DNA from 3 places in the Lentzea sp. NPDC004782 genome. Region 3 is predicted to be linked to each of the others. Evidence: riboswitches for the same ligand, from Rfam matches in the RefSeq annotation. Region 3 holds a riboswitch; each other region holds the start of a gene.
The links. Region 3 has a riboswitch for S-adenosylmethionine ahead of thrC (threonine synthase). Riboswitches for the same ligand answer to the same signal wherever they lie in the genome.
Positions count from the first base shown of each region.

Region 1: it holds a riboswitch for S-adenosylmethionine, as region 3 does, so the genes downstream of both, ABZV40_RS20355 (methionine ABC transporter ATP-binding protein) here and thrC (threonine synthase) in region 3, are expected to answer to the same signal.
Region 2: it holds a riboswitch for S-adenosylmethionine, as region 3 does, so the genes downstream of both, ABZV40_RS04245 (aminotransferase class V-fold PLP-dependent enzyme) here and thrC (threonine synthase) in region 3, are expected to answer to the same signal.

Region 1 covers NZ_JBEXJN010000021.1:34,617-40,888, forward strand. Annotated here, with positions in the region: gene ABZV40_RS20340 (TatD family hydrolase) at 1-66, shown strand, start outside; gene ABZV40_RS20345 (transglycosylase family protein) at 368-1,780, shown strand; gene rsmA (16S rRNA (adenine(1518)-N(6)/adenine(1519)-N(6))-dimethyltransferase RsmA) at 1,930-2,763, shown strand; SAM riboswitch class I at 2,852-2,945, shown strand; gene ABZV40_RS20355 (methionine ABC transporter ATP-binding protein) at 3,159-4,157, shown strand; gene ABZV40_RS20360 (methionine ABC transporter permease) at 4,154-4,837, shown strand; gene ABZV40_RS20365 (MetQ/NlpA family ABC transporter substrate-binding protein) at 4,934-5,725, shown strand; gene ABZV40_RS20370 (4-(cytidine 5'-diphospho)-2-C-methyl-D-erythritol kinase) at 5,780-6,272, shown strand, end outside.
Region 2 covers NZ_JBEXJN010000003.1:199,712-205,983, reverse strand. Annotated here, with positions in the region: gene ABZV40_RS04255 (RluA family pseudouridine synthase) at 1-755, opposite strand, end outside; gene lspA (signal peptidase II) at 797-1,567, opposite strand; gene ABZV40_RS04245 (aminotransferase class V-fold PLP-dependent enzyme) at 1,591-2,919, opposite strand; SAM riboswitch class IV at 2,957-3,071, opposite strand; gene ABZV40_RS04240 (potassium/proton antiporter) at 3,145-4,623, opposite strand; gene ABZV40_RS04235 (TetR/AcrR family transcriptional regulator) at 4,782-5,342, opposite strand; gene ABZV40_RS04230 (SRPBCC family protein) at 5,400-5,858, shown strand; gene ABZV40_RS04225 (class I SAM-dependent methyltransferase) at 5,859-6,272, opposite strand, start outside.
Region 3 covers NZ_JBEXJN010000044.1:71,316-77,587, forward strand. Annotated here, with positions in the region: gene ABZV40_RS33150 (hypothetical protein) at 1-149, shown strand, start outside; gene thrC (threonine synthase) at 202-1,458, opposite strand; SAM riboswitch class I at 1,470-1,601, opposite strand; gene holA (DNA polymerase III subunit delta) at 1,680-2,657, shown strand; gene rpsT (30S ribosomal protein S20) at 2,744-3,010, opposite strand; gene ABZV40_RS33170 (hypothetical protein) at 3,134-3,304, opposite strand; gene ABZV40_RS33175 (AAA family ATPase) at 3,790-5,178, opposite strand; gene ABZV40_RS33180 (hypothetical protein) at 5,193-5,414, opposite strand; gene ABZV40_RS33185 (SPFH domain-containing protein) at 5,414-6,272, opposite strand, start outside.

The DNA.
Region 1 (6,272 bases), on a different contig from region 3:
GATCTTTCTGAACTCTGCTCCGCCGTCACCCGTAATGCTCAACGAGTGTTCGGGCTTGGTCACTGAGATGCGATGTGAGACGAACGGAGCAAAGGGTTCCAACCCCATGGGGTGACTGAGGTCACAACATTGGCGGGGGTGTTTGCGCAACGTGCGCGACCCCGTTACTGTCCCGTGACCGTGCCACCTGAGCCGACCTTGTCGGTTCGGTGCACGCCCGCAGTCGGGGCGGGATCCAAGCCAGAAGCGTGAAGAAGCGAGACCACGTAGGAGGAGTTGCCGGGAACCTTCGAGTTCCAACTCGAATGATCTTGTCAACGCCAACTGTGCGGTGGCCTCGAGCTTCCGCAATGGAGGTATCGACCCAGTGTCTGGTAGCGACAGAACTGCCGCTCCGTACGACTTCAACGAGGACACCGACTGGTTCACGCCGGTCGGGATGACCACGGCCACCGCCGTCGCCGATCCTCACCCGAGCTTTCCCGCCGGTGCGCTGACCATCTCGCCGGAGGACGTGCTCGAGGTGCTCGGCCCGGACGCCGACGAGCTCCTCGCGACGGCCAACGTCGACGTCGACGAGCTGATCCGTCTCATCAACGCCGAGACGACGATCATGCCGCCCCTCGTCCTCCCGACGGAGGAAGAGGAGACCGAGGACCCGCAGGTCCTCGTCCAGACCGTCACGAACTGGAAGCGCCGCTTCCTCAAGGGCGCGGTCGCCGCGGTCCTCGTCTCCATCTCCGGCGGCGGCGTGACCGCCATGGCGATGGACAAGTCCCTCACGGTCGACGTGGACGGTGCACTGCAGACCGTCCACTCCTACGAGGGCACGGTCGGCGAAGTTCTCGCGGAGGAGGGCATCACCGTCGGCGAGCACGACGCCCTCTCGCCCTCGCTGAACACCCCGATCTCCGACGGCGGCAAGATCACCCTCGACCGCGGCCGCCTCGTCAAGGCGAGCATCGACGGCCAGGCGCGCGAGGACTGGGTCCGCTCGGTCACCGTCGAGGAAGCCGCCAAGCAGATGGGCGTGCCGATCGAGGGCGCCTGGTTCTCCGCTCCCGGCAACCAGCAAGTGCCCCTGGAGGGCATGAACCTGGAAGTCAAGACCCGCAAGAACATCAAGCTCTTCGACGGCGCCAACCCGGTCCGCGAGATCCAGACCACCGCGGTCACCGTCGACGAGCTGCTGAAGAACGAGAACCTCTCGCTCGGCCCCGAGGACGCGGTCGCCTCCGGCACCGACGTCAAGCTCGCCACCGGCGCCGAGGTCTACATCTCCCGCACCGGCGTCACGGTCATCAACGTGAACGAGCCGGTCGCCCCGCCGGTCGAGACGACCAAAGACCCGAACATGAACGCGGGCGAGCAGACGGTCACCGACCCCGGCACGCCGGGTGAGCAGGTCAGCACCTACCGCGTCACCGTGAAGAACGGCAAGGAGATCAGCCGCGAGAAGATCGGCGGCAAGGTCACCAAGGAGCCGAAGCCCAAGAAGATCACGGTGGGCACCAAGCCCCTGCCCGACGGCGCCGTGTGGGATCGCCTCGCCCAGTGCGAGGCGGGCGGCAACTGGGCCGCCAACACCGGCAACGGCTACTACGGCGGCCTGCAGTTCAACGCCGGCACCTGGGCCGCCAACGGCGGTACCGCCTACGCCCAGCTCCCGCACCAGGCCACCCGCGAGCAGCAGATCGCCATCGCGACCAAGCTGCGCGACCGCGCCGGCGGCACCTACGGCGCCTGGCCGGGCTGCCGCGCCAAGCTGGGCCTGCCGTAAACCGCAAGATTTCATGGCACGCGGGGGCCCCGCGTTTCCCTCTGGGGAACGCGGGATCCCCGCGTTCCTGCCGGTCGGCGGGCGGGTTCCGGCGTCCGGCAGCCCGACCTCCGCCGCCCAACCCCACCTGCGAGAATGCTCCGGTGAGCCTGCTGGGACCTGCCGAAGTGCGACGTCTGGCCGAAGAGCTGGGCATCCGCCCGACCAAAAAACTGGGTCAGAACTTCGTGCACGACCCGAACACGGTCCGCAAGATCGTCGCCGCGGCCGAGCTCACCCCGGACGACGTAGTGCTGGAGGTCGGCCCGGGCCTGGGCTCGCTGACCCTGGCGCTGCTCCCCGCCGCCGAGCAGGTCGTCGCGGTCGAGATCGACCCGCCGCTGGCCCAGCGCCTGCCGCAGACGGTGCGCGAGATGGATCCGGAGAACGCCGGCAAGCTGCACGTCGTCCTCAAGGACGCCATGAAGGTCACGAAGGACGACCTCGTGGTCCAGCCCACGGCGATCGTGGCCAACCTGCCCTACAACGTCGCCGTCCCCGTGGTCCTGCACCTGCTGAACGAGCTTCCGGCGCTGCGGAAGGGTCTCGTCATGGTCCAGGCCGAGGTGGCCGACCGGATGGCGGCCAGGCCCGGCAGCAAGATCTACGGCGTGCCCAGCGTGAAGCTCGCCTGGTACGCCGACGCGCGGAAGGCAGGCCCGGTCGGCAGGAACGTCTTCTGGCCCGCGCCCAACGTCGACTCGGGGCTGGTTTCGTTCCACCGTCACGAGAACCCCTTGTCCACAGTGGACAAGAAGAGGCTCTTCTCGATCGTCGACGCGGCCTTCGCGCAACGTCGCAAGACCCTCAGGGCCGCCCTCAAGGGCTGGGCCGAAGCCGCGGACATCAACGTCGACGAACTGCTCGACAAGGCCGGCGTCGACCCGCAGGCCAGGGGCGAGCAGCTGAGCGTGATCGACTTCATCCGGATCGCGGAGGTCTAGGCCGGAGATCCATCGGCCAACAGTGTGATCTGTCGAACGAATCGGATTCTGGCTTGCGCAACCGAACGTGCGTCCGGTTGACTGCTAGGTGCCATCCGGAGCGACCGAGAGACCTGGCTCTACGACGTCGCAGCAACCACCCGCTGGATGCGGGCAGGTGCTAACGCCAGGACCGATGGAGGATCACATGGGTACCACGCGAATGCTGACGCGCCGTCGAGTCGTCGACCAGTGCCGTCGCACCGCTTCTGCATGTCGTCGCCACCTCGTCTAAGGCGCCTTCTCAAAGTCCTTTGACGCGCACTCGACCAAAGAGTGGCGCACACCTGAGCAGAACTTCGACCGCGCACCGCCCACGAGGCGAGTGTGCCGTCGCGCGCAGCCGTGGAGCAGAAGTGATCACTGTCGAAAACCTCACCAAGTCCTTCCAGGGTGTCAACGCCCTGAACGGCGTGACCCTCGACGTCGAAGCGGGCACCGTGCTCGGCGTCGTCGGCCCGAGCGGGGCCGGCAAGTCGACGCTCGCGCGCTGCGTGGCGCTGCTGGAGCGCCCCGACTCGGGTGCGATCCGCGTCGACGGCACGGACATCACCGCGCTGGACGGGTCAGCGCTGCGGGCCGCCCGCAGGCAGATCGGCGTTGTGCCGCAAGGGGATTCGCTGCTGCGGCAGCGCACCGCCGCCGGCAACATCGCGCTGCCGCTGGAGTCCGCGGGCGTGCCGGGACCGCAGCGCCGCACCCGTGTGGGCGAGCTGCTGGACCTCGTCGGGCTCACCGACAAGGCCGCCGCCTACCCCGACCAGCTGTCCGGCGGGCAGCGTCAGCGCATCGCAGTGGCGCGCGCACTCGCCGCCAACCCGAGCGTCCTGCTGGCCGACGAGCCCACCAGCGCGCTCGACCCCGAGACCACCGGTTCCGTGCTCACCGTCCTCGACCGTGCGCGCGCTGAGCTGGGTGTGACCGTCCTCGTCGTCACGCACGACATGGGCGTGGTCCGCAAGATCTGCGACGACGTCGCCGTGCTGGAGCAGGGCCGCGTCGTCGAGCACGGCAAGGTCCTCGACCTCGTCAGCGACGCTGGCAGCCGCACGAGCGGTGCGCTGCTGCCCGCCGTCGACCTGAACCCGATCAACGAGAGCAGCTACGACCGCGTCGCGGACGTCGTGCTCGTCGGGTTCGCCGCGGTCGGCGCGCTGCTGCCCGAGGCCTCGCACCGGTTCGGCGTCGAGCTGAACATCGTCGGTGGCGGCCTGACGCGCCTGGGCGAGACCCCCGTCGCGCGGTTCCGCCTCGGCCTGAACGGCGAGCGGTCCGACTCGGCGCTGGAGTGGATCAGCGAGGCCGGTGGCGCGGTGCAGAGGTCCCTGAAGGGGCCGCAGGGAGTAGCTGCGTGAGGTCTGCAACACCCTGGCCGGACGTGCTGAGCTTTCTCGTCGAGGCCACCGGGGAGACGCTGTACATGGTCGGCGTCTCCACCTTGATCGCCACCGCTTTCGGAGTTCCGCTCGGGGTTTGGCTGCAGCTCACCGCCAAGGGCGGGCTGCGGCCGAACGCCGCGCTGCACCGCGTTCTCGGCTTCATCACCGACCTGGGCCGCTCGATGCCGTTCATCGTGCTGCTCGTCGCGCTCACGTCGGTCACCCGCCTGATCGTCGGCGGTTCCATCGGCAGCACGGCGGTCATCGTGCCGTTGGCGGTGGGTGCGATCCCGTTCGTCGGACGGCTCGTGCAGAACATCCTGTCCGAGGTGCACGTGACCGTGGTCGAGGCCGCGGTCACGACCGGCGCCTCGACGCTTCGGATCGTGCGTTCGGTGCTGATCCGCGAGTCGCTGCCCGCGCTGATCAACGCCATCGGCGTCACCGTGATCGCCCTGATCGGGTACTCCGCGATGGCGGGCGTGATCGGCGGTGGTGGCCTCGGTGACCTGGCGATCCGCGAGGGCTACCAGCGCTTCAACGACCGGGTCCTGTGGAGCACCGTGGCGTGGCTCGCCGTGCTCACGACGTTGATCCAGCTCGGTTTCACCCGTGCCGCCCGCGCCTCGGACCGCCGCCGCCACGCCTCCGTCTGACTTTCCCGCACGCGGGGCCCTTTCGTGCGCCAGGAGCGAACGAAAGCTCCCCGCGTGCACTCAAGACTCTGCCGTGAAACTCTCAAAAGGAACGAAATGCGTATTAAGGCTGCTCTGATCGCGGTCGCTTTGACTGCTTTGTCTGCCTGCTCCGCCGGTGGTGCGTCTGCTTCGGACACGCTCAAGGTCGGCGTGTCGCCCGTCCCGCACGCGCAGATCCTCAAGTTCGTGGCCGACAACCTCGCCGCGCAGAAGGGTCTGAAGATCGAGGTCGTCGAGTTCACCGACTACGTGCAGCCCAACACGGCGCTGGTCGACGGCTCGCTCGACGCCAACTACTTCCAGACCGTCCCGTACCTCGCGACGTTCACGAAGGAGAGCGGCGCCAAGGTCGAGTGGGTCACGCCCGTCCACGTCGAGCCCTTGGGTGTGTACTCCAAGAAGGTGCGCAAGCTCGACGAGCTGCCGCAGAACGCCAAGGTCGCGCTGGCCAACGACGCCACGAACGAGACCCGCGGGCTGAAGCTGCTGGAGGCCAACGGCCTCATCAAGCTCAAGGCCGTGGACGCGCCGACCGTGCGCGACGTGGCGGAGAACCCCAAGAACCTGCAGTTCGTGCCGCTGGAGGCCGCTCAGCTGCCCCGTTCGCTGGAGGACACCGACGCGTCGGTGATCAACGGCAACTACGCGATCGACGCGGGCCTGAAGCCCGCCACCGACGCGCTCGCGCTGGAGAAGGCCGAGGGCAACCCGAACGCCAACGGCCTGGTCACGCGGACCGAGCTCAAGGACGACAAGCGCATTCGCTCGTTGGCGGAGCTGCTCGGATCGCAGCAGGTCAAGGACTACATCAAGCAGACCTACAACGGTTCCGTCATCCCGGTTTAACGCAGGTGGCGACCGGGGGAGGAGTCCAGGACTCCAGAACGCCCGTAGGCTGACATGGTGCTCGCAGTCGTTCCACCCCCGGTCACGGTCCGCGTCCCGGCCAAGGTCAACCTGCACCTGGCCGTCGGTGACGTGCGCCCGGACGGCTACCACGACCTGGTGACGATCTTCCAGGCGCTTTCGCTGGTCGACGAGGTCACGGTCGCGGTGGCGGACGAACCCGGTGTCGAGGTCCACGGCGAGGGCGCCGACCAGGTGCCCACGGGAGCCTCGAACCTCGCCTGGCGCGCGGTTCGCCTGCTGGCCGCGCACGTCGGCAAGGACCCCGACGACCCGAAGGTCCGGGTCGTCATCCGCAAGGCCATCCCCGTCGCGGGCGGCATGGCGGGCGGCAGCGCGGACGCGGCGGCGACGCTCGTGGGCCTGTCGTCGTTGTGGCGGCTGGAAATCAGCCGTGACGAGCTGGCCGAACTGGCCGGCAAGCTCGGTGCCGACGTGCCGTTCGCCCTCTACGGCGCCACCGCGCTCGGCACCGGCCGCGGCGAGC
Region 2 (6,272 bases), on a different contig from region 3:
ACCCCGAGCCGCTTGGCGAGCGTCGGGTCGGCGCCGTAGGTCAGGTCGCCCACGCACGGGTGGTGCAGCGCGGAGAAGTGCACGCGGATCTGGTGGGTGCGCCCGGTCTCCAGGTGCACCTCGACCAGCGAGGCGGCCCGGAACGCCTCGATCACCTCGTAGTGCGTGATCGACGGCTTGCCCGAGTTCATCACGGCGAACTTGTAGTCGTGCTTGGGATGCCGGTCGATCGGCGCGTCGATCGTGCCCTTGATCGGATCCGGATGCCCCTGCACGATCGCGTGGTAGACCTTGTCGACGGTCCGCTCTTTGAAGGCGTGCTTCAAAGCCGAGTACGCCGACTCGGACTTCGCGACCACCATCACACCGGTCGTGCCCACGTCGAGGCGATGCACGACACCCTGCCGTTCGGCGGCACCGGACGTGGCGATGCGGTGCCCCGCTGCGGCGAGCCCGCCCACGACGGTCGGCCCGGTCCACCCCGGTGACGGGTGCACGGCGACACCCACGGGCTTGTCGACGACGATGATGTCGTCGTCCTCGTGGATCACGACCAGACCCTCGACGGGAATCGCCTGGACGGTGACGGGCTGCGGAGGCGCGGGCAGCGTGATCTCCAGCATCGCCCCGGCCGTCAGCCGGTCGGACTTGCCGACGACCCGTCCGTCGATCAGCACGTCGTCCGCGTCGGCGATGGCCGCCACCGCGGTGCGGGACAGACCCAGGAGCTTGGCGAGGCCCGCGTCGACACGCATGCCGTCCAGCCCGTCGGGAATCGGCAGCGTTCGGTATCCGCTCACGCCTCGACCTTCTTCTCTTCTTTGTGGACCGTCCCGTCGTAGTCGTGCTGCATGAGCGCCAGCACCACGATCGTCGCGCCACCGCAGACGATCGCCATGTCGGCGACGTTGAACACCGGCCACACTCGGCCGAACGGGTCGAAAAGCGACAGGAAGTCCACCACGTGGCCGCGCATCGGACCCGGCTCGCGGAACAGGCGGTCGGCGAGGTTGCCGACGGCGCCGCCCAGCACGAGGCCCAGGCCGACGGCCCAGGGCTGGGAGCGGAGGTTGCGCGAGATCCAGAGGATGAACCCGACGACGCCGAGCGCGATGAGCGCCAGGATCCACGTCATGCCCTCGGCCATGCCGAACGCGGCGCCGGGGTTGCGGACGAACGTCAGGTAGAGCACGCCGCCGAACAGCTTGATCGGGTCGGCACCCTCGAGGAACGCCACGGACAGGACTTTGGTGAGGACGTCCAGGGCGAGCACGCCGGCCGCCAGCGCGGCGAGGAGCTTGATCCTCGGCTCCGGCAGCGACCCGCTGAGCGAGAACTCCGGCTCGATGACGTCGTCGTCGGACACGACCCGTTCGGCGGCGGGCTTGTCCTCCGCGGGCTTCTCGGCAGCCTCGCCGGCGTCGGAGTCGGTGTCGTCGTCGTCATCGGCGAGCTCGACGCCGACGAACTCGTTGGACTTCGGTTCCTCGACCGGCTTCGGCTCGCTGACCTGCGCTTCGGCAGGCGTGTCAGCGGCCTTCTCCTCGGCCTTGGACTCGTCACTCACCAGGTCATTGTCCACTACCGGGACTACGCGAGGAACGGCGGCAGGGTTCGGCTGTCGTCCTCGGGCACCCAGCGACCGTCGCGCTGCGTGTAGGTCCACTTCGGACCCTCGGTGACGAGAGTGCGCAGCGCCGCCACCAAACGGTCCACGTGCTCGGCCGTCGTGCCCAGGCCGATCGACGCGCGGACGGCGCGCTCCTCGTGCGATCCGACCTGCTTGACGAGCCTGCCGACGATCACGTGCGCGCAGAACGCCCCGTCCCGGACGCCGATGCCGTACTCGGCGGACAGCGCCGCCGCGAGGAAGCCCGCGTCGAAGCCGGAGATCGTGAAGCTCACGACACCCACCTTGTCGGCGTCGGTCAGGATCGACAGCTCGCGGAAGCCGGGGACCGCGCGCAGGCCGTCCCGCAACCGGGCCAGCAACTCCTGCTCGTGCGCGACGGTCTGCTCCCAGTGCCGCGACAGGATCTCGCAGGCCGACGCCAGCGCGTGCACGCCGACGACGTTCGGGCTGCCGGCCTCGTGCCGCTCCGGCACCGCGGACCACGCGACGCCCAGGCGGTCGCCGTGGTCGGTCACCTTCGCGGTCGCACCGCCGCCGACCAGGTACGGCTGGGCCTGCTGCAGCCAGTCCGCGCGGCCGACGAGCACACCAGCGCCGAACGGCGCGTAGATCTTGTGACCGGAGAACGCGATGTAGTCGACGCCCAGCTCACGCACGTTGATCGGGCGGTGCGGGGCGAGCTGCGCGGCGTCCAGCGCGATGCGCGCGCCGTGCCGGCGGGCGACCTTCGCGAGCTCCGCGACCGGCCACAGCTCGCCCGTGACGTTGGACGCCCCGGTGACGATCACGAGCCGAGGGCCGACCGGGGCGGCGGCCAACGCCCGGTCCAGCGCGACAACAGCGGCGCCGGACGAAGACGGGGCAGGAATGCGCTGAACGTTCGGGCCGCGCCACGGCAGCAGCGCCGCGTGGTGCTCGCTGTCGAACAGCACGACCGCGGTGTTGCGGGGAATGCTGCGCGCCAACAGGTTCAGCGAATCCGTGGTGTTGCGGGTGAAGACGACGGTGTCGGACGAGTGCGCGGCGACGAACCTGCGGATGCGGTCCCGCGCCTGCTCGTAGACCCGAGTCGAGACCTGGGAGGCGAACCCGGCGCCGCGGTGCACGCTGGCGTACCAGGGCAGCAGCTCGTCGACGGCGTCGCGCACCTCCTGCAGACACGGCGCCGAAGCCGCGTGGTCGAGGTTGGCGTACGTGACGCGCTCTCCGGTGACGAGCGGAACGCGCAGGTCAGCGCCGACAACAGCGGGAACGACCGTGGTCTGAGGGGTGATCGCGAGCGTCATCGAGCTGCCTCCGAGGCCAGGGGCCTCGCCGTGCGAAGGCCCGCGCTTGACCGGCGCCCCACGCGCCGGACCAGGTCCTCACCAAGGGCACCCCACCGCGGTTGGAGGGTTGCCGGCCAGCAAGCTTGGGCTTGACGCTGGCTCTCATGACCTGCCGATGACGTTAGCGGAGCCTCGCGGCGTCCGTCGACAACCGATCACATGCTGAGAAGCCTCGGAAACCGACTAATCGCCGGTCTCGCCCTTCCACCGTGCGTAGCGACCGGCCCGGTCCACAGCACGTATGCGCCGCTCAGCGGCTTCACGTGCCTCCTCGGTGGTGACGATGAGCAACTGGTCGCCGATCTGCAGCCGGGTCGTCGGTTGTGGCGTGAAACTCTTCCCCGACCGCACCACGAGGCTCACCGTGGCACCGATCGGCAGCCGCAGCTCGGTCATGTAGACGCCGTGCAGCTTCGACCCGCGCTGGATGTGCACCTGCAGCAGCTCGGCGCTCAGCTCGTCCAACGGCGAGGAGTCGACCTGCACCTCCTGCGGCTCGCCCTCGCGCACCAGCCCGAGCCGCCGCGCGAGGAACGGCAGCGTCGTGCCCTGCACCACCGTCAGCACGACGACCAGCACGAACACCGCGTCGACCAGCTGCCGCGCGCCCTCGACGCCCTGGATCAACGGGATCAGCGCGAACACGATCGGCACCGCACCGCGCAGCCCCGACCAGGACAGGAACACCTGCTCCCGCCACGGCACCCGGAACGGCAGCGAGGCGAGCAGCACCGACAACGGCCGCGCCACGAACGTCAGCACCACCCCCGCGATCAGCGCCGGGACCAGCACGTCGAGCAGCCGCGTCGGGGCGGCGTAGAGGCCGAGCAGGACGAAGAGGCCGATCTGCGCGAGCCACCCCAGTCCCTCGGCGAACGACAGCGTGTCCGCGCGGTGCGGCAGCCGGGCGTTGCCGAGGGCCAGCGCGGCGACGTAGGTGGCGAGGAAGCCGGAGGCGTGCGCCAGATCGCCTGCCGTGTAGGCGATCACGCACACGGCCACGGTGGCGAGCGGGTACAGGCCGGTGGCGGGCAACGCGGCCCGTCTCAGCGCGGCGGCACCGAACAAGCCCAGCAGCACGCCGATGAGCGCGCCCGCAGCCAGCTCGTAGACGACCAGCAGCGGCGCGGTCCACGAGATCTTGTCCGCCGAGGCCAGCAGCACGACCGCGATGTAGACGGGCGCGTCGTTGAGGCCGGACTCCAGTTCGAGCGCGCCGGTGAGCCGCGCTCCCACGCCTAAGGACCGCAACACGCTGAAGACGGCCGCCGCGTCCGTGGACGACAGCACCGCACCCCACAGCAACGCCATCCGCCAGTCGAGGCCGAGCAGGAAGTGCAACGCCGTGCCGGTGACCGCGACGCTCACCGCAACGGCCACTGTGGACAGTGCCACGCCTAACCACAGCGAGGACTTCACGGCGTGCCAACGGGTCGTGATGCCGCCCTCGGTCAGGATCAGCACGAGTGCCGCGATGCCGAGAGACTGCGTCAGGCCGGCGTCGTCGAACTTGATGCCGAAGACCGCCTCGCCGAGGAGCACCCCGATGCCCAGGTACAGCAACAACGAGGGCAGCCCGAGCCGGGTCGACACCCGCACCGCGATCACCGAGATCAGCAGAACGGCTGCGCCGATGCCCAGTACGACCGTGATGTCACCCACCTGGACCATTCTGGTTGATCACCACCGGATTGGACGAATCCGAAACCGCAAGGCAACCAGACGTTCGCACCTGGCGAGCACGTGCACGGTGGAGCATGTTGATCAGTGGCTCAACCCCCTGCCCTGCACGGCGTTGCACCCCACGCGGACGTGATCGCCTACACGCTGCGGGGCCTGGCCGCCTGAGGTTTCTGCGTCAGCACCTGCACGGCCTCGTCGAGCACCGGTTCGACGAGGCCGGGCAGGGTCGCGAACATCTGCGCCTGACCGAGGTAGAGGCTGAACGCGATCAACGCGCGCTTCTTGGCGTGCTCGTGGCCGAACCCGAGCTGCTCGAACAGCTCGGTCAGGTAGCCCAGCCTTCTCTCCGTGACGCGCCTGAGGACCGGCGCGATCACCTCGTTCTCGGCGTTGGCCTGCAACGCCATCTCCACCGAGCCCTTGCGGTGCCGGTCGAGCACTGTTTCGAACAGCGTCCTGAGCTTGTCGTGCGGCGTCCGCCCCGACTCGACCAGCTCGATGACCTTCTCGGTGTGCTCGCGCTCCCACCGCTCGACCGTCGCTTTGAGCAGCGCGTCGCGGTTCGGGAAGTGGTGGTAGACGCTCCCCTTGGTCGCGCCCGCCCTGGCGGCGAGCGGTTCGACGGCGACGGCCTGGAGCCCGCCTTCCGCCAACGCTCTCAGCGCGATCTCAGTCCAGTCGTCACGGGTGCGGCGCATTTCCGTACGCTAGCGTATGGTTCGCCAACATACGGTGCCGTATGGAAGGAGCGTGTCGTGGTTCGCAACGTGCATGTGCGGGAGCTCCCGGTCCCGGCCGGGCCGTTCGTCGAGCGCATCCAGGAGCTGTGGCCGGTGGCGTGGCCCGCGATGAGGTTCGACCGGCCGTTGGGCGTGGGCGCGGACGGCGGCCACGGCCCGATCCGCTACCGGTGCACGGCCTTCGAGCCGGGTTCCTCGATCACCTTCGAGTTCGTCGGCGTCTCGGGCACGCACACGTTGTCCGCCTCCGGCAACGTCCTGCGCCACGAGCTGGTCGCGTCGTTCGGCCTCGCCGGCCGCCTGCGCTGGGCGCTCGTCGTCCGGTGGCTGCACGACGCCCTGCTGGAGGACTTCCTCGACAACTGCGAGCGGACCGCAGGCCGCGAGCCTGCCGCACCGGCGCGGTGGTCACCCTGGGTGCGACTGGTGCGACGGGTGTTCGGCATGCTCGACCGGCAGCCGTCCCGCACCTGATCAGGACTTGCGCACCAGCAGCTGCGCCTGCTGGAACCGCTCGCCCTCGCCCGGCTCCCGCACCAGCCGCGCGACCTCTACGAACCCGGCCTGGCACAACAGGTCCGCGAGACTGCCGGGCGACCACCGGTAGGCGAGCGTCACCTTGTGGTCGAACTCCCGCGGCTCCGGGTCGTCCCCCGCGAAGAACCCGAGCAGCAGATGGCCACCGGGCGCCAGCACCCGCTCGAACTCCGCGAACACCGCCGGTAGCCGCACCGGAGGCGTGTGGATGACCGAGTAGAAGGCGAGGATGCCGCCGAGCACCCCGTCGCCGAGGTCCAGCGCGGTCATCTCGCCCTCGTCGAACCGCAGTCCCGGATGCGCCCGGCGTGCCAGGGCGATCATCTCGGACGACAGGTCGACACCGAACGC
Region 3 (6,272 bases):
ACTACAACGCGCTGAAGGCGGAAGCTCCGTGGCCGCAACGGATCGTGGCGTGGCGCGCGCGAGTGGAGCCGTTCGGACCGCACGTGATGGAAGGCCTGCAACGGTTTCCGCGCTCCGGCTGGACGCAGACGGAGGCGATTTCCCTCTGAGGCACGTGAGTCCGGGGACGCGTGCGCGTCCCCGGACCCCGGAAGGAGGTGACTAGCCCAGCGCCTTGATGACGGCCTCGGCCGACGGCGGCACCGTCGCGCGCGGGCCGATCGTGTCGCCGAGCGCGTCGAGGGTCTTGAGGCCGTCACCGGTGATCAGCAGCACGGTCTCGCCGTCCGGGTCGAGCTGGCCCGACTCGATCAGCTTCTTCGCCGTCGCCACGGTCACGCCGCCGGCGGTCTCGGCGAAGATGCCCTCGGTGCGGGCGAGGAGCTTGATGCCCTCGACGACCTCTTCGTCGGTCACGTCCTCGATGGCGCCGTTGGTGCGGCGGACCGCGTCGAGCACGTAGGGGCCGTCGGCCGGGGCGCCGATCGCCAGTGAACGGGCGATGGTGTCCGGACGGACCGGGCGGATGACGTCGTGGCCTTCCTTGTACGCGGCGGACACCGGTGAGCAGCCGGTGGCCTGGGCGCCGAACACCCGGTACGGGGTGGCCTCGACCAGGTCGAGCTGGCCGAGCTCGCGGAACGCCTTGTCCACCTTGGTGAGCTGCGAGCCGGACGCGATCGGCACCACGATCTGGTCGGGCAGGCGCCAGCCGAGCTGCTCGGCGACCTCGTAGCCGAGGGTCTTCGAGCCCTCCGCGTAGTACGGGCGGACGTTGACGTTCACGAACGCCCAGTCCTCGTGCTCCGCTGCGAGTTCCTGGGCCAGGCGGTTCACGTCGTCGTAGTTGCCGTCGACGGCGATCAGGGCGCCCTCGTAGACGGCGCTCATCAGGATCTTGGCGCGCTCGAGGGAGGAGGGCACGAGAACCACCGACTGCCAGCCCGCGCGGGCGGCGGCCGCGGCGACCGCGTTGGCCAGGTTGCCGGTGGACGGGCAGGCCAGCACCTTGAAGCCGAGCTCGCGGGCCGCGGCGAGCGCGACGCCGACCACGCGGTCCTTGAAGGAGTGGGTGGGGTTGCCGGTGTCGTCCTTCACCCAGACCTTGCGGACACCGAGGGCCTTGGCGAGGTTGTGCGCCTCGACCAGGCGGGTGCCGCCGGGTTCGGTGTTCGGGTGCTGTTCCACAGTGGACGGAACGGGGAGAAGGCCGCGGTAGCGCCAGATCGACCGGGGGCCGGCTTCGATGTCCTCGCGCCGGATCCTGCCGAAGTCGTAGGCCACTTCCAGCGGCCCGAAACACTCCAGACAAGCGTACTCAGGAGCGAGAGGAGTCTCATTACCGCACTCACGGCACAGCAGTGCACGGGCGGGGCCGAGGTCGAAGGTCGTGCTCGTGGGCACAGTGACAGCAGTCATCGCGAGGTATCTCCTCATCTTTCCCGCGAAATCGAACGGGTCGGAATTGGCACCGTGATCGTCTGCGCGCAGTTCTGCACGCGGCGCTGACGCCGGTTGCCGGGGCTTCTTCGGGCCGGTCCCTCTGCCCCTCTGGATGAGCGGTGTTCAGTTGTGGCCACCAAGCTACGGCACCGGTCCGTTGCTCAGCCACAAACGTCCACGATCCGGGACGTGGGAGGATGCGGAGCGTGAGCGCACCGGAGTCACTGCACCTCGTCGTCGGCGAGGAGGAGTTGCTGGTCGAACGTGCTGTTCGGGCGGCTCTCGAAGCCGCACGCAAGGCCGATCCGAACGCCGACCTGACCCGCGTGCAGGTGACTGATCTCACCCCTCCCGAGCTGGCCGAGCTGGTGAGCCCGTCGTTGTTCGCGGAGGGCCGCGTGATCGTCCTGCAGAACGCGCAGGACATCAGCAAGGAGATCGCCGACACGGTGCTCTCCTACGTCAAGGCGCCCGCGGACGGGGTCACGCTCGTCGTCGTGCACACGGGTGGTGGTCGCAGCAAGGCGGCCAAGGACCTGCCCGGACAACTGAAGAAGGCCGGTGCCGCGGTCACCGAGTGCGCCAAGGTCACCAAGCCCGGTGATCGGGAAGCGTTCGTGCGCAACGAGGTGCGGCAGGCCGGCGGCAAGATCGACCCCGAGGCCGTCGCCACGCTCATCGACGCCGTGGGCACGAACCTGCGCGAGCTGGCCGCGGCGGCGTCGCAGCTCGTGTCCGACACCGACGGCAAGGTGACGGTCGACGAGATCCGCCGCTACCACCAGGGCAAGGCCGAGGTGACCGGGTTCGCGGTCGCCGAGAAGGCCGTGACCGGTGACCGGGCGGGCGCGATGGAGGCGTTGCGCTGGGCGATGCAACTGGGAGTGCCGCACGTGCTGGTCGCCGACGCCCTGGCGGACGCGGTCCGCACGGTCGCGCGCGTCTCCGCGGTGGGCAGGGCCGACCCGTTCAGCCTGGCCGGCCCGCTCGGCATGCCGCCGTGGAAGATCAAGAAGGCGCAGGCCCAGGCCCGCGGCTGGGACCAGTCGGGTCTCGCCGACGCGATGCAGGTCGTCGCGGGGCTCAACGCCGACGTGAAGGGCGTGGCGGCCGACGCCGACTACGCGCTGGAGCGGGCGGTCCTGAAGATCGTCGCTGCGCACGGCCGCCGCTAGTGGGCGGGCATCAGCGCACCGGACAATGAGAAAGGGCCCGCTCGACGAGCGAGCGAGCCCTTTCCCGAGGCTTGAGCCTTACGGAATCAGCCCTCGAGCTGGTTCGCGCGCAGCGCCATCGCCGACTTCTTGTTGGCGGCCTGGTTCGGGTGGATGACACCCTTGGTGGCGGCCTTGTCGAGCTTGCGGGACGCGTCCTGCAGCAGCTCCAGGGCCTTCGCCTTGTCACCGGCCTCGGCAGCCTCGCGGAACTTGCGGATGGCCGTCTTGAGGGACGACTTGACCGACTTGTTGCGCAGGCGCGCCTTCTCGTTGGTCTTGATCCGCTTGAGCTGGGACTTGATGTTCGCCATGCGACATCACCCTTCTGTGTCGAAACCGGAGTTCGTGACGCGCTTGGTCGGCACCAGCGGAAGCTGGCTCTCCTCCACGGCGGAGTGCCGCGCGTTCACGACGACGAAGGATATCAGGCCTGTTCAGCGCACCGTGAACGCGGCCTTCTCCGCGCCCATCGCCGCCTCGCGCCTGCCGTCGCCGTCCACGTCGCCGACGGTCAGCGGCAGCTGCGAGAGCTGGAACGGCACCTCGACCTGCGTCGACCGGTTGCCGCACGTAGACCGGCACCACGACGACGCCCGCAGACCCACCGGTGTTCGTCACCGTGAACTTCACCACGGCGTGCCCGAATGCGTAGAGCGGGTCGTACCTGGCGGCCGCCGACGTGTTCGCACCCCGGCCACCCACGCCTGTTGTTCCGAAGTCCACGCCGGGTTCTCCGCGCCGGCAGCACCACGTCCTGCAACTGCCGGATCGGAATCCGGCGGCGGTGGTAGCCGTGCTGTGTCATCCACTTTGGACTGCTGTCCGCGCACGCCTTCGAAGCGGACACGCCGTCCGTCCCATAGCTGATCGGGATCTTCAACGTGTTGTGCTCCAACGCAGAGCGCTGGATCGCGCTGTCATCCCGGCCCAGGGAGGCGCAAGCGTCCAGACCGGCGCGCCTGCGGGAAGAAGACAAGACTCCTCCACGTTCCCGCGCGCCCGCCGGGCACGGTCGCGTGGAGGAGCCAGCCGAGAACACCCCGAGCGGAGGACCTCTGTCAGAGCCGCTTCATGCTGGTAAACGGCCTGTTCAACCACCCAGCAGGCTGCGCGTCAGCGCCTGTTTCTCATCGAGCAGATCGGTCAGCGCCGCCGAGATCGCCGCCTCGTCCAGCCGGACGCGGGCGGCATCGGGCTGGTCGTCGAGCGCTCGCAACGTCGCCCGCCGCACGAGCTCCTTCACGAACGACGCCGTCACGCCGTCGCTGGCGGCCACGAGCGCCGAGGCATCCGGCAGGTCGAGCTCCGTGCCCGCCGCGTAGAGCCGCAGCAGCCGCTCGCGGCCGTCAGCGTCCGGCAGAGGCACCTGCATCGCGAGGTCGATGCGGCCGGGCCGTTCGGACAGCGCCTTCTCCATGACGTCCACACGATTCGTGGTGAGCACGAACGTGACGTCTGCCTCGGATCCGATGCCGTCCATCTCGTTCAGCAGCTCGAACAGCACGGGGTTGCCCCCAACGGTGTGTGCGCGGTCCTGCGCGATCAGGTCGACGTCCTCCACCACGATCATCGACGGCGCGAGCCGCCGCGCGAGAGAGGTGGCGGCGCTCAGGTACCGGATCATCGCGACACCGCTCAGCACGATCACCGTCGACGACTCGAGGCGCCCCATCAGGTACCGGACGGTGTGCGTCTTGCCGGTGCCGGGCGGCCCGTACAGGAGCAGCCCTCGCTTCAGATGTTGCCCATGCGCGCGCAACCGTTCACTTTGCGACGCCGTGCGCACGATGTGGCGCTCGATCGCGTCCAGCACGCCGTCTGGCAGCACCACGTCCTCCGGCCGTAGTGACGGCCTCGGCAGAAACGTGAGCAGCTGGTTCCCCCTGTGCTCACTGACCCCGAACGCCATCACCTGGCCGCGGAACAGGTCGTGCTCGCGCATGTGCTGTTCGATCGCCTCCCGTACGGCGGCGGAGGCCTCCCTGGACGCCGCGAGCACCTGGAGGGTGCAGCGGTAGTCCCCGCGCTCCTCGTGCGGACCCTGCACGGCGACGACGACCGGGCTGCCGTCGGGCGCGACCGTGGCGACCAGACCCAGCTGCACCGCGTCGATCGCGGTGTCCGGGCCGGTCGCCACGGTCAGGTAGTCCACCGCACCCAGCTCGAAGCGGACGTGCTGTTGCGGGCCCAGCATGTCCGTGACGGACATGCGCATCTTGTTTCCGCTGATGCCGTGCCACTCGGCCCCTGGCGAACGTTCGGCGACGTAGGCCTCGATGCCGCGGTGCAGGTTCGCGTGCTCCCAGCCCTCGAACTTCGCGGTCACGGTCGGTATCTGCGTCATCGGGCACCCGAGGTGCTCCGTGACCATCCGGACGAGCGTCGACTCCGCGTCCTCGGAGACCAGGGTCCTGGCCTCGTCGAGCAACCCCCGCAGAGCCGACGCGAGCGCCCGTGCGTCTGACAGTCGAAGATCCACCTGCTCCAACGTACTCACTGATCAGGCGGTTCGTCCGGCGTTTGGTTCTTCGGCGGCCTGCCCCGGCGGGGCATCTTCTTCGCCTCGCCGGGCAACCGGCCCGCCTCCGCCAGCGCACGCCGCAGCAGGAACTCGATCTGCGCGTTGGTGCTGCGCAGCTCGTCGTTCGCCCACCTGCTCAACGCGTCGTGCACGGCCGGATCGAGCCTGAGCAGAACGCTCTTGCGCTCCGCCATCAGGTGTAGAGCGAACCGGTGTTCACCACGGGCTGAGTGGAGCGGTCACCGCAGAGGACGACGAGCAGGTTGGAGACCATCGCCGCCTTGCGTTCCTCATCGAGCTCGACGACGTCCTGCTCGGCCAGCCGCTGCAGCGCGAGCTCGACCATGCCGACGGCGCCCTCGACGATCCGGGTGCGGGCCGCGACGACGGCGGAAGCCTGCTGCCGCTGCAACATGGCCTGCGCGATCTCCGGCGCGTACGCGAGGTGCGTGAGCCGCGACTCGATCACCTTCACGCCCGCGGACTGCACGCGTGCCGAGATCTCGATCGCCAGCGTCTCGGTGATCTCGTCGGCGTTCTCCCGCAACGACAGGCCGGCTTCCTCGTGGCTGTCGTACGGGTAGCTCGTCGCGATGTGTCGTACCGCGGTCTCGGTCTGGATGCCCACGAACCGCACGAAGTCGTCCACTTCGAACCGTGCGCGCGCAGTGTCTTCCACTTGCCACACGACCACCGCGGCGATCTCGATCGGGTTGCCGTCGGCGTCGTTGACCTTCAACGGTTGCGTCTCGTGGTTGCGGATCCGCGTCGAGATCTTCTCCCGCGTGGTGAACGGGTTCGCCCACCGCAGACCGTCCGTGCGCACCGTGCCCACGTAACGGCCGAGGAACTGCAGCACGCGCGCTTCACCGGGTGCGACGGTGAACAGCCCCTTCATGATCAGGGAGGCGGCGAAGAGCACCAGAATCCCAGTGATGAGAACCCCCGCGGACGGGTCTGTGCCCGCGTCGGCCGCGTCCACGATCCCTCGCACGAGCACCCAAGCACCCACCGCGTACACCACCAGTCCTGCGAAGAACATCGGGAGACCG